DNA from 3 places in the Nonomuraea sp. NPDC049649 genome. Region 1 is predicted to be linked to each of the others. Evidence: riboswitches for the same ligand, from Rfam matches in the RefSeq annotation. Region 1 holds a riboswitch; each other region holds the start of a gene.
The links. A riboswitch is a leader RNA that binds a small molecule or an ion and turns the genes downstream of it on or off. The one in region 1 is predicted to bind cobalamin.
Positions count from the first base shown of each region.

Region 2: another riboswitch for cobalamin. It lies ahead of AB0J42_RS27605 (ABC transporter substrate-binding protein); the one in region 1 lies ahead of AB0J42_RS24285 (CbtB-domain containing protein).
Region 3: another riboswitch for cobalamin. It lies ahead of AB0J42_RS16505 (ribonucleoside-diphosphate reductase subunit alpha); the one in region 1 lies ahead of AB0J42_RS24285 (CbtB-domain containing protein).

Region 1 covers NZ_JBFAOH010000021.1:18,265-22,684, reverse strand. The annotation lists gene AB0J42_RS24295 (iron chelate uptake ABC transporter family permease subunit) at 1-192, opposite strand, end outside; gene AB0J42_RS24290 (ABC transporter substrate-binding protein) at 189-1,160, opposite strand; cobalamin riboswitch at 1,292-1,485, opposite strand; cobalamin riboswitch at 1,523-1,652, shown strand; gene AB0J42_RS24285 (CbtB-domain containing protein) at 1,685-1,873, shown strand; gene AB0J42_RS24280 (CbtA family protein) at 1,882-2,613, shown strand; gene AB0J42_RS24275 (histidine phosphatase family protein) at 2,615-3,169, shown strand; gene AB0J42_RS24270 (pyridoxamine 5'-phosphate oxidase family protein) at 3,170-3,595, opposite strand; gene AB0J42_RS24265 (hypothetical protein) at 3,768-4,307, shown strand.
Region 2 covers NZ_JBFAOH010000028.1:4,699-9,118, forward strand. The annotation lists gene AB0J42_RS27590 (histidine phosphatase family protein) at 1-180, opposite strand, end outside; gene AB0J42_RS27595 (hypothetical protein) at 263-1,456, opposite strand; gene AB0J42_RS27600 (Gfo/Idh/MocA family oxidoreductase) at 1,529-2,383, shown strand; cobalamin riboswitch at 2,388-2,511, shown strand; gene AB0J42_RS27605 (ABC transporter substrate-binding protein) at 2,583-3,536, shown strand; gene AB0J42_RS27610 (iron ABC transporter permease) at 3,575-4,420, shown strand, end outside.
Region 3 covers NZ_JBFAOH010000010.1:192,671-197,090, forward strand. The annotation lists gene AB0J42_RS16500 (ribonucleotide-diphosphate reductase subunit beta) at 1-230, opposite strand, end outside; gene AB0J42_RS16505 (ribonucleoside-diphosphate reductase subunit alpha) at 243-2,387, opposite strand; cobalamin riboswitch at 2,478-2,676, opposite strand; gene AB0J42_RS16510 (tripartite tricarboxylate transporter substrate-binding protein) at 2,709-3,623, opposite strand; gene AB0J42_RS16515 (SAM-dependent methyltransferase) at 3,699-4,420, opposite strand, start outside.

The sequences.
Region 1 (4,420 bases):
GACCGGCGGCCAGGTGGGGTCGACCAGCGCGGGCACGGCCCGGTGGGCGAGGATGCCCCACACCTCGCCGGCGGCCAGCGGGACGGACCCGGCCGCGATCCCGGCCGTGGCCGCTGCCAGGACGAGGGCGGCGAGCAGGGTCAGGACCAGCGCGTACGGCAGGCGGGGCACGGCGGCGGCGAGCGCGGTCACGAGAAGCGGTCCGGGTGGAGCTGCCCGGCCAGCGACTCGACCCCTTCCGGCACCCGGACGCCGAGCACCGTGGCCGACAGCGGCAGCACCGCGAACCGCTGCTGCTTGATCGCCGGGACGTCCTTGAGCGCCGGGCTGGACAGGAGGAACCTCTTCTTGTCCGCCACCGGCCGGTCGCCGTAGTCGTAGATGACGATCGCCTCGGGCGCGCGGTCGGCCACCTGCTCGAACGACACGTCGCCGAACGCCTTGCCCAGGTCGGCGAAGAGGTTCACGCCCCCGGCCCGGCTGATCATGTCGTTGCCGATGCCGGCCCCGCCCGCGGTGAACGCTGTCTTGTCGCCGCTGTCGTACACGAACACCTTGACCGGCTCGGCGCCCCGCACCTTCTCCTCGACGCTCTCCAGCACGGCGCGCATCTCCGCGACGCGCCGTTCGGCGCGGTCCCGCACGCCGAAGATCCGGCCGATGGTACGGATCTCCTCCTCCAGGAGATCCACGGTCACCGGGCCGTCCGGGCAGGCCTCCAGGCTGAGGTACGCGTCGATCCCGGCCTTGGCCAGCGCTTCCCTGCTGCGCCCTCCCTCGTCGAAGGCGCTGCGGAACCCGCCGTACACGAAGTCGGGCTCGGCCGACAGCAGGACCTCGTACGACGGATACTCCTCCGCGAGCACCTTCACGCTGTCGTAGGCGGCTCGGTACTCGGGCGGGATGCGGTCATCCAGGAAGGCGGTGCCGGCCATCGACCTCTCCAGCCCGAGGGCCAGCATGATCTCGGTGACGTGCTGGTTCATCGTGACCGCCCGCTGCGGGGGCCGCTGGTACGTGGTGGTCACCCCGCAGTTGGTCACCGTGACCGGGTAGCCGGCGGCGGTGGGCCGGGGCGGGGAGACCTGCGCGGTGCCGCATCCAGTCATCAGCGCGACGACCAGCAGGATCGTGAAAGGGAGCGAGCGTGAGCTCGTCATGGGCGGAGCCTTTCCTGACCGGCGTGACAGGGCGGGATCGGTCAAGCAGGCGCCCACGCCGAGCAGGGGAAATGGCGTCGTGTCGGCATCGTGGCATGGCGGCCACCGTCCTCTCTTGGGGAGATCCGCCCCAATTTCTTCGAGGAGGCGACCGCGTGAGTCTCCTGGCTCCCGGGTCAGCGCTCGCCCCGGCCTTCCCACCCGCACGGGCAGTGGCGTGTTCGGGGTCCGCTCGCCGGTCACAGTGGCGGGACCGCGCCGGATTCACACCGGCTTCCTCGTTCCGCCGTCGCCTACGTCCGGCATCGTCTCATAGATGTTCCTGCACCTTCGGAACAGCCTGGGCACATTGACGGGGACGGGGAGAAAGGATACGTTCCGGTGGATTTCACGGTTGTCCAAGGGAAATCCGGTGAGAAGCCGGTGCGGACGCGCCACTGTATCCGGGACGCAGATCCCGGGAGCCAGGTCGCTTGGCAGCCGTGACCTCGGTACATGGGACGCGTCAACCCTGAGGAGGATCGATGAGCGGGCTGTCCACCCCGTCTGCCATTCCCTTTCCACGGCTCGGCCCCTGGCTGCTCGCCGTGCCTGTGCTGCTGCTCGTGGCGTACCTCGTCCTGATGGACAACGGCGCGGTCTCGCAGACGGGCGCCTTCCTGCACGAGCTGATGCACGACGGGCGGCACCTGCTCGGCGTGCCGTGCCACTAGGGGACGGCGTGGTACGGACCTTCGTGGTCAGGGGCCTGCTCCTGGGGCTCCTGGCCGGACTGATCGCGGGCGGATTCGCCTTCGCCTTCGGGGAACCGCAGGTGGACGCGGCGATCGCGCTGGAAGAGGCCGCGGACGGGCACTCGCACGGCCACGGCTCGGAGGCCGAGGTCAGCAGGCCGGTGCAGAAGGCGGGGCTGTTCCTCGCGACCGGGCTGTACGGGGTGGCCGTGGGCGGGATCTTCGCGCTGGTGTTCGCCGGGCTGCGCGGGCGGGTCGGGCCGCGGTCGGACGGGCTGCTGGCGCTGGCGGCGGCGGGGACGGCGTTCGTCGCGGTCATTCTCGTCCCATTCCTGAAATATCCGGCCAACCCGCCTGCCGTCGGCGACCCCGAGACCATCGACAGCCGGACCTTCCTGTACGTGGTGATGGTCCTCGTCGGGCTGGCCGCGGCGGCGATCGCGGTGGCGACGTCCCGCCGCGTCCACGCCGGACCGTGGCCCCGATGGCTCGCCTCCGTGGTGGCGTTCCTCTTGCCGGTGGTGGCCGCCTGGGTGCTGCTGCCCACGGTCGACGAGGTGCCCGACGGCTTCCCCGGCACGCTGCTGTGGGAGTTCCGGCTCGCCTCGATCGGCACCCAACTCGTCTTCTGGGCGGCCTTCGGCGCGCTCTTCGGCTGGGCCTGCGACCGGGCGGCCCAGCGCGGCGCGGCTCCGGTGGGCGCCGCCGCGCCAGGCTGACGTGCTGTTCATCCGGCACGCCACCACCCCGGGTACGCGCGGTTCCTGCTTCCCCACGGACGAGGACGCGGACCCCTCCAGCCTGACCCGGGCCGTCGTCGTGGCCTCGGCGGGGTTCGCCGGGGTCACGGCGGCCTGGGTCGCTCCGGTGAGCGCCGCGCGGCAGACCGCCGTTGCGCTGGGGCTGGCGGTGCGTGAGACGGCCGCGCTCGCGGAGGCGGACTGCGGCCGGTGGGGCGGTCTGTCGTACGAGCGAGTCGCGGAAGAAGAGCCGGACGCGCTCGCCCTGTGGCTGTCAGACCCCGGCGCCGCTCCGCACGGCGGTGAGCCGCTGACCGCGCACGCCGCCAGGGTGGCGCGCTGGCTCGACGGCGTGCGGGAGGAGCCGGACGGAGTCGTGGTCTGCGGTGTCGGCACGATCCGGGCGGCGCTGGCTCACGCGCTCGGGCTCGGCCCGCTCGGCGCCGCCCGCTTCGACCTGGCTCCCCTGTCCACCACCCGGCTTACCGTCACCAGGGACGGCTGGCGGGTCGCCCACGTCAACCGCCCGTTGTGATCACGCGTTGCCCAGCACGCGAGTGACCTCGATCTCCAGGACCACCCTGGACGGGTTCGGCCGGGGCGGCTTGTAGCGGGCGGCGTAGCGGCGCTCGGCGTCCGCGACCTGCTCGGGTTCGGTCCGTACCACGGCCCGGCCCTCCAGCGTCGACCACCGGCGGCCGTCCACCTGGCACAGCGCCACCGGCGCGCCGGTCTCCCCGATGAGCCTGGCCTTGTACGAGGTCCCGGAGGTGATCACGCGGGCGATGCCGGTCTCCAGATCCAGGGTCGCCCCCACCGGCACCACGTGCGGCGGCCCGGCGGAGCGGGCGGTCGAAAGAGTGCACAGGTGCCGCTCCTGCCAGAACGCGGCGAACCCCTCCCCCTGCTCGGCCAGGTTCACGACCCTCCTCAGCTGCTCCGCGAGAGCAGCATCGTACATCCGCAGCTGGTGACGCGGCTGTCCGGCATCGGCGTGAAAGGTTCACGACCGGTGTGCCCTCAGCCTGCGGCGACTCACCGCGTACCGCTCCGTACAGGCTTCGCGGGGTGTCAGCGGCACGCCTGCGTGGAACGATTGGCACGTGCATGTCGGCAGGCCCCTCCTACGTGCCTTGCGTGCCACGGTGTTCGCCGTGGCCTGCGTCCTGGTGTCGGCCGGGATGCACGTTCTGGCCGGTGGCGCCGCCATAGCGCCCGGTGTCCTGGTGCCGGCGCTGATGCTGACCTGGGCCGGGGCGTACGCCATCGGAGCCTGTCAGCGCGGCGGGGGCGTGCTGCTCGCCGCCTGCTCGGCCGCCCAGTACGGCATGCACTGCCTGTTCACCGTCGGCGCCGAGCCGGTGCCGGTTCCGCTGACCCATGTCCATGGCGACAGCGGGGTGGGCATGTTCCTGGTCCACGCGGCGGTGGCTCTGCTGTCGTCGTGGTGGCTGGAGCGCGGCGAGGCCGCCCTGGCCATGATCGCGCACCTGGCCGTCACCTCGCTGAGCGTGCTCTGGGCCCGGCTGCTGCTCCTGCTCGCCGTCCCGCCGGTCACCGGACGGCAGCCGCTCCGCCCCCGGGTGGATCACGAGCCTGCCCGGCTGCGGCGGCTCCTGCTCGCCGCCAGCCTGCGCCGCCACGGGCCTCCCCCGTTCGCCGCCGCTCTCTGACAGGGCCGTAAGCCCGTTTCACGGCCGCGGCCGGCCGCCCCGTTTCCCCGCCGTCCCCACGTACGGCCGAACACACCTTCTCGCGGCGGCGCGCACCCGTCGTGGCGCGCGCC
Region 2 (4,420 bases), on a different contig from region 1:
GGTGGCACGTTGCGCGGGCGAGACCAGGACGAGCCCGAACGAGATCTCCCTGAGCACCGGGATGAGGGCCTTGGCCTGCTCCTCGCCGCGCGGGGTCAGCGGCACGTCGGTCCGCCCGGTGTGCCTGCCCGTCCTGCTCCACTCCGTCTCGCCGTGGCGGAGCAGCACCATCTCGTCCATCACCCCATCATCCGGCACCGCTCCGAGGCCGCTTCAAGCAGCCGGGTGTCCGCGGCAGGCATGCCCTGCTCGGCACCGGGCGTCAGGAGCCCGCGGCCGGCGTGTCCTCCTCTACGTCGCTGGAAGGCTCGTACCGACTCGATCTGATGAGCGGGACCGCCGCCGCCAGCACCCCGGCGGCGGCCGGCGCGGGCACCAGCGACGAACCGAGATCGCCCAGATACTGGTCAGCCATACCCTTCAGCACGACGCCGGGGATCGCAGCCAGGGCGACGAGCGTGAGCAGCGTGCCGCCCGAGCGGCCGAGCAGCCGGGGCGGCGTGATCACCTGCCGGTGGCTGAGCAGGGCGATCGCCGCCGTCGCCGCTCCGGCCAGCGGCAGCGCCTCACCGAGCGTGTACCCGATGGCCCCGGACGGGAACGCGAACAGCAGCGCGAACGGCGACGTCACCACGACGGCCAGCCAGGCCAGCCGGAGTGCCTCCGTGCGGCGGTGCAACAGGACGGCGGCGAGCGCCCCTACGAGGGGCGCCAGCAGGACGATCGACTCCAGGACCTCCGCGCTCCCGGCTGGCCGGGCGATCAGCCGCTGCAGCAACGACAGCGCCACAAGGTAGACGGCGATCGCCCGGAGCTGCGGATGCGTCAGCGTGAACCGGACCCCCTCCACCGCCTCCCCCCACAGCCCCGCCCGCGGCGGTGCGGGCTCCTCGGCCACGTCCACCTGCCGGAACAGCAGCGCCGCGACCACGAACCCCGCGGCGGGCACCGCCAGCACCGTCACTACGAGCGGCGTGTACAACGGCCCCATGGTTGCGGCGGAGATCAGCGCCCCCGCCGAGGCGACCCCGTACAGCAGCGCGTTCACCGGCACGAACCGGTCCCGCCCGGTCACCGCCGGGAGGTAGGCCTCCACCGACAGCACACTCGTGAAGGCCACCAGCATCACGGCCCCGAGCGCCAGCATGAGGTGAACCTGCGTGACCGTGCCGGTCAGGACGGCGGGCACGAGCGAGCCGAGCGCGACCGCCCCGGCCACTCCCGACCAGACCAGCGCCGACCGGCGTGCCACCCGGTCCACCAGCACGCCCAGCGGCACCGGCAGCAGGAGCGCCAGCAGGCCTGCCAGCAGGATCACCGGCAACACGTCGAGGAGGCCATCCATGTCCAGGAACACGAGGAAGACGCCGGCCAGGCTCGTTTCGGCCCATAACGCAATCTGGAGGACCACGGCACCCGCGACGAAGGGCACGAGAGGCCGGTTGGAAGTGATCATGACGGCATCGTGTCATCGCGCGTGTCCGAGTAGGGTCACGAATCGGGACTGATCACGTGGAAAGGGATCACGATGGAGCCGGTGGCCGTCGGGCTGGTCGGAGCGGGACCGTGGGCCGAGATGGCGCACGCGCCTATGCTGGCCGCGGGCCCGCACACCAGGCTGGCCGGCGTCTGGGCGCGCAGGCCCGAGTCGGCCGCGCGGCTCGGCGCGCCCGTGTACGAGCGGCTGGAGGAGCTGTTCGACGCGTGCGAGGCGTTCGCGTTCTGCGTGCCGCCCGCGGTCCAAGCGGAGCTCGCGGTGCGGGCCGCGCGGGCGGGCAAGGCGCTGCTGCTGGAGAAACCGCTCGGCGACTCGCTGGCGAGCGCGCGCCGCCTCGCCGACGCGGTCGCCGAGTCGGGCGTGCCGAGCCAGCTCGTGCTCACCCTGCGGTACGCGGCGGGCACTCGGGCCTTCCTTGACCGGTGCCGTGAGATCGAGCCGTTCGGCGGGCACGCCGCGAACATCTCCGGCGTCCTCACCGGCGACCATCCGTTCGCCACCCCGTGGCGGCTGGAGCGGGGCGCGCTGCTCGACGCCGGGCCGCACATGCTGGACCTCATGGACGCCGCGCTCGGCCGCATCACCGGGGTGCGTGCCCACGGCCACCCGCTGCGCTGGACCGGGCTGCTGCTGGAGCACGAGGGCGGCGCGGTCAGCGAGATCTCGCTGACCCAGGCCGCGGCCGGCGACCCGCCGCCCGCCACCGCGGCCGTGTACGGCAGGAAGGGCACCGCGGTGCTGACCCCGGGCGGCGATCCGCTGCCCCTGGTGGCCGAGGAGTTCGCCCGCACGGTCCGGGAAGGCGGGCATCCGCTCGACGCCGCCCGCGGCCTCCACCTCCAGCAGGTGATCGAGGAGGCGGAGATCCAGCTCCGTACCCCTTGACGCCGACGCCTAAAGGAGGATTGATAGCGTTTGTCCGACGCGCAGTGCCGCAGCGAAGTCCGGTGAGAGTCCGGCGCTGTCCCGCAACTGTCATAGCCAGGTCGCCTGCCACTGCGTGACGTCATCATCCCTCGTGGAAAAGGGTGATCCGTCGCTTATCGCGGGTCTCTCGGTTCCGACAGTGTGAAAGGACTCTCTCGTGAGGCCCGTACGCAAGGCCCTCGCGGGCGCGCTGCTGGGAACGCTGCTCCTGGCCGGCTGCGGCCAGACCGGCACGACAGCCAACCCCGCCCCCGCCACCAGCCAGACCGCCACCACCGAGACCGGCGCCGGCTTCCCCGTGACGGTGGAGGCCGCCAACGGCAAGGTCACCATCGAGAAGAAGCCCGAGCGCATCGTCTCCCTGTCGAGCGTCCACACCGAGTCGCTCTTCGCCATCGGCGCCGGCCCCCAGGTGATCGCGGTCGACGACCAGTCGAACTACCCGCCCGAGGCGCCCAGGACCGAGCTGTCCGGCTTCAAGCCGAACGTCGAGGCGATCGTCGCCCAGAAGCCCGACCTGGTCGTGGTCAGCGACGACATCGACCACGTGGTCGCCGAGCTGACCAAGGTGAACGTCCCCGTCCTGCACGAGCCCGCCGCCGAAACCCTCGACGAGGCGTACCAGGAGATCCTCGACCTCGGCACCGCCACCGGCAACCTGGCCAAGGCCGAGGAGGTGGTCGACGGCATGAAGACCGCCCTGGACGAGCTGGCCGCCGGGGCCGCCGCCGGGAAGGGCCTGACCTACTACCACGAGCTCGACGAGACCCCGTACTCGCTCACGTCCAAGACGTTCATCGGCCAGATCTACGCCCTCTTCGGCCTGACCAACATCGCCGACGAGGCACCGGACGCGGCGGGCGGCTACCCCAAGCTGTCGGCCGAGTTCATCGCCCAGGCCGACCCCGACCTGATCTTCCTGGCCGACGTGAAGTGCTGCCGGCAGAACAAGGAGACCCTGGCCCAGCGCCCCGGCTGGAAGAACCTCACCGCCGTCAAGAAGGACCGGGTCATCGAGCTCGACGACGACATCGCCTCCCGCTGGGGGCCGCGCGTCGTCGACCTGGCGAAGGCCATCGGTGACGCGGTGGCGAAGACGGCCTCGGAGTAGTGCTCGCCGAGCAGGCCACCGGGCGGGCGCAGGACCCGGTGGCGCAGGTCAAGCCCGCCCGGGCCCGCCCGGGCGCGCTGCTCGTGGGGCTGGCGCTGCTGGCCGCCGTCATGATCGCCGGGCTGCTGGGCGGCGCCGCCGACATCGCGCCCTGGCAGGTCGTCCTCCAGGTCGCCGACTGGCTGCCGCTGGTGTCCGTCGACTCCGGGCTGGCGCCCGTCGAACAGGGGCTGCTGTACGAGCTGCGGCTGCCCAGGGTGCTGCTGGCGGCCGTGGTCGGCGGGCTGCTGGCCATGGCCGGGGCGGGATACCAGGGCGTCTTCCGCAACCCGCTGGCCGACCCGTACCTGCTGGGCGCCGCCGCCGGGGCCGGGCTGACCACCACCGTGGCCGTCGTGCTGCTGCCCGACTCGGCGCCCAGCACGCCCGTCGCGGCGTTCGTCGGCGCCGTCGGTGGCGTCTTCCTCGCCTACGGGCTGGGCAGCGCCGCCGGGAGGAACGGGGGCACCGCGACGCTGGTGCTGGCCGGGGTGGCCGTCACCTCGTTCCTCACCGCGGTCCAGACGTTCGTGCAGCAGCTCGGGGTCGAGGAGCTGCGGCGCGTCTACTCCTGGATCCTGGGCGACGTCGGCGGCGGCTGGGAACAGGTCCGGCTTGTCCTGCCGTACGCGGCCGTCGCCGCGGCGGTGCTGATGGTGCACGGGCGGATGCTGGACGTGCTCGCGGTCGGCGACGAGGAGGCCGGCGCGCTCGGTGTGCGGGCGGCCCGCGTCCGGTTCGTGGTGCTGCTGGCCGCCTCCCTGGCCACCGCCGCCGCGGTGGCGGTCAGCGGGCTCATCGGGTTCGTCGGCATCGTCGTGCCGCACGTGGTGCGGCGGCTCGCC
Region 3 (4,420 bases), on a different contig from region 1:
TTGAGCACCAGGTTGTTGGCGACGATCGAGTCGCCGGTGGCGAAGAACGCGACCAGCCGGTTGATCAGGTGCCGTTCCTGGGCGGTCATCCGGGCCAGGTCGGCCACGTCGGAGTGCAGGTCGACCTCCTCCACCGTCCAGGTGTTGCGGATGGCGGCCCGGTAACGCTCGTAGAAGTCCGGGTAGCGCATCGGGCGCAGGGTGAGGTCCATTCCGGGGTCGAGCAGCATGAGCAGGTCTCCTTACTGGCAGGCTTCGCAGATGTCGGGGTTCTCCAGCGAGCAGGCCTGCTGGACGGTGGTCTGCGCGATCCGGGTGGCCGGGCGGGAACGCAGGTAGTACGTGGTCTTCAGGCCCCGCTTCCAGGCGTAGGCGTACATCGACGAGAGCTTGCCGATGGTCGGCGCGGCCATGAACAGGTTGAGCGACTGCCCCTGGTCGACGTAGGGCTGGCGGGCGGCGGCCAGGTCGATGAGCGCCTTCTGCGGCAGCTCCCAGGCGGTGCGGTAGAGCAGCTTGAGGTCGTCGGGGATGCCGGGCACCTGCTGCACCGAGCCGTCGGCGCGTTTCAGCTCGTCGCGGGTACGGTCCGTCCACAGCCCGCGCTCCCGCAGGTCGGCCACGAGATAGCGGTTGACCTGGAGGAACTCGCCCGACAGGGTCTCCCGCTTGAACACGTTGGACACCTGCGGCTCGATGCACTCGTAGCAGCCGGCGATGGAGGCGATGGTGGCGGTCGGCGCGACGGCGACGAGCAGCGAGTTGCGCAGCCCGGTGACGGCGATCTTCTCGCGGAGCGCGTCCCAGCGCGGCGAGCCGGCGGCGCCGTAGTGGTCGGGGTGGAGCACGCCGGTCGCGGCGCGGGTGTCGTCGTACGAGGGGTGCCGCCCGCGTTCGGCTGCCAGGTCGGCCGAGGTGTCGTAGGCGGCCAGCGCGATCTCCTCGGCGATGCGGGTGGACAGCTCCAGCGCCCGCGGCGAGTCGAACGGCAGGCGGAGTGCGAAGAACACGTCGGCCAGCCCCATCACGCCGAGCCCGACGGGCCGCCAGCGCAGGTTGGCCTTCTCGGCCTCGGGCGTCGGGTAGAAGCCGAGGTCGATGGTGCGGTCCAGGAACCGCACGGCGGTGCGGACGGTGGCGCGCAGCCGCTCCCAGTCGAGGCCGCTGTGCCCGTCGAGGTGGGCGGCGAGGTTGACGGAGCCGAGGTTGCAGACCGCGGTCTCGCCGTCGCTGGTGACCTCCAGGATCTCGGTGCACAGGTTGGACAGGTGGATGACGTTCTCCGGCCGGGCGGTCTGGTTGGAGGTGCGGTTGGCCGCGTCCTTGAAGGTCATCCAGCCGTTGCCGGTCTGCGCGAGCGTGCGCATCATCCGGCCGTACAGGGTCCTGGCCGGGATCTGCCGTACGTGGCGGCCCTCGGCCTCGTAGGCCCGGTAGGCGCGGGTGAACGCCTCGCCGTGCAGGTCGGGCAGGTCGGGGACCTCCTTCGGGTCGAACAGCGACCAGACCTCGTCGGCCTCGACGCGGCGCATGAACTCGTCGGGCACCCAGTTGGCCAGGTTGAGGTTGTGGGTGCGGCGGGCGTCCTCGCCGGTGTTGTCGCGCAGCTCCAGGAACTCCTCGATGTCGGCGTGCCAGGTCTCCAGGTAGACGCAGGCGGCGCCCTTGCGCCGGCCGCCCTGGTTGACCGCGGCGACCGAGGCGTCCAGGGTGCGCAGCCACGGGACGATGCCGTTGGAGTGGCCGTTGGTGCCGCGGATCAGCGAGCCGCGGGAGCGGATCCGGGTCCACGAGATGCCGATGCCTCCCGCGTACTTCGACAGCCGGGCGACCTGACCGTACCGTTCGTAGATCGCCTCCAGCTCGTCGCGCGGCGAGTCGAGCAGGAAGCACGACGAGAGCTGCGGGCGGCGCGCGCCCGCGTTGAACAGCGTCGGCGAGCTGGGCAGGTAGGACAGGCTGGACATCAGCCGGTAGAGCTCGGCGGCCTCGGCGACGGTCCGCGACAGCCCGCAGGCGACGCGGAGGAAGAAGTGCTGGGGCCGTTCCAGCACGGCCCGGCTGACGGGGTGGCGCAGCAGGTAGCGGTCGTAGACGGTGCGCAGCCCGAAGTACTCGAAGCGGCCGTCCGCCTCGTCGCGGACGAGCGCGTCCAGCTCGGCGGCGTGCGCGGCGACGAACTCCGCGAGCCCGTCCTGGATCAGCCCGGCCGCGTGGGTGGCGGCGACGGATTCGGAGAACGTCCGCACCCCCTCCGCGGCGGCCTCCTCGGCGATCTCCTCGGCGAGCAGCCCGGCGGCCACCCGCGAGTTCGCCGGGTCGGTGATCACCCGGGCGGCGGCCTCCTCGATGGCCTGCCGCCGGTCACCCTCGACGATCTGTGTCACGTGCTCTCTCCTCGCGAGCTCGGCCCCGTGAGGGCACGCGAGAGCACGGCGGCGCGCGCCGCTACGCCCCCGGGCCCTCCCTCGAGGCCCTGGACATGGTGGATCGCCGGCAGGTCTTCGGGCTCGCGGGCGTCTGGCACACTCCTACTGGCCGTCGCTTCCCGGATGGCTTCCAGTGCTCGTTGACGGCGGTCGTTCCCGCTCACCGCTGCGGGGCAGCCCCGGATTCGCACCGGGTTCCCTTTTGCGCCGCCCCGGGCGGGGGCGGACCGGCGAACGAACGTGATCCTACATCTAGTGGCTGCTTCCGCAACCACCACATCATGTTGTGCCCTTGCCGCTTTCGAGGAGGCCGAGGTCCTGGAGCACGGTCTTGGTGCGGCGGATCTCGGCGGCGACCCAGGCGGCGAAGAGCTCCCCGGCCAGCGGGACCACCGACCAGCCGCCCTCCTGGCAGGTGCGGCGCCAGCCGGGCGAGCCGGTCACCTCCTCGCACATGCCGACGGCCGCGGCGCGGGCCGTCTCGGGCATGTCGCCGGGCCCGACGGCGGCGCTCCAGCTCGTGAAGTTGACCCGGACTCCGCACTCCAGCAGGCTGGGCGCGTCCACCCCGGGGAACCGCTCGGCGCACGAGACGGCCAGCACCCGCACCCGGCCCCCGTCGATGTAGGGCCGCCAGCCGGCGAGCGTGCCGGCCGCGGCGGCGACGCGCCCGGCCAGCAGCGCGCCCGCGGCCTCGGCGGTGCCGGGGTAGCCGGTGTAGTCGACCTGCCGCGTGTCGGCGCCGAGTCCCCGGGCGATGAGCCCGAACAGCAGATGGTCGGGCGAGCCCTGCGGCCCGCCCGCGAGCGGCGTCCCGGCGGGACCGGCGCGCAGGTGGGCGCCGAACGCGTCGAAGGTGGCGAACCGCGAGTCCTGCGGCACCAGCACCACCCCCACCTCGCCGGCCAGCCGGGCGAGCGGGGTGGCGCCGTCGAGGGGCGACTCGGCCGCGTTCAGCGCGGCGGCGGCGAGCGCGGGCAGCCCGGTGACGGTGAGCGTGGTGACCGGCCCCGGCCCGCCGACCTTGTAGCCTTCCGCGCGGGCCGCCCGGGCGAACGCGTCGGCGACGCGCCCCCAGCGCTCGCCGCCGGGCAGGATCTCGTACGAGCCGGGCGGCTTCCCCGCAGACCGGCCGCAGCCCGCCAGGCAGGCGGCCACTCCCAGGCCCGATGTGAGGAACCGCCTTCGCCGCATGAACCGCCTCCCCCGAAGTATCCACTTCAGGTTATTGACAGATCACACAGAGTTACACATGCCGGATATCACCCGCTAAGGTTTCCAGGCCATCCCGGCCAGCAGCGGCAGCCGGGTGCCGCCGACCAGCCGCGGCCGGTCGGGCCGCCACTCGTGGGCCTGCACCAGGCCGGGCTCGACCATGACGAAGTCGCCGAAGAACGCCTGGATCTCCTCCGGGCCCCGGCGGGTGCCGCCCGCCGGGGCGTCGCCCGAGGAGGTGGCGTGCGCGATCGCCAGGTGGCTGCCCGGCGCCAGCGCACCCCGCAGGCAGGCGAGCACGGCGTGCGGGTTCACGCTGTCGGGCACGAAGTGGAGCACCGACACCAGCAGCACCCCGACCGGGCGGGCCGGGTCGAGGTGGGCGGCGGCCTGGTCCAGCATCCGCACCGGGTCGAGCAGGTCGGCCTCGACGAAGACCGCCCGGTCCCGGTCGCCCAGCAGCGCCCGCCCGTGCTCGGCCACCACCGGGTCGTGGTCGACGTAGACGACCCGGGCGTCCGGGACCACCTCGTGCACATTGCCCTGCGTGGGCAGGCCGCTGCCCACGTCCAGGAACTGGTCGACGCCCTGCGCGGCGGCGTATCGTACCGCGCGCTGGAGGAACCCCCGGGCGGCGCGCGCCTGCGGCACCGCCTCCGGGATGAGGTCGGCCAGCCGGTCCAGGGCCTCGCGGTCGACCGCGAAGTTGTCCTTCCCGCCGAGGAGGTAGTCGTACATCCGGGCGAGATTGGGAGTGTCGGGGTTGGGAGTGTGAG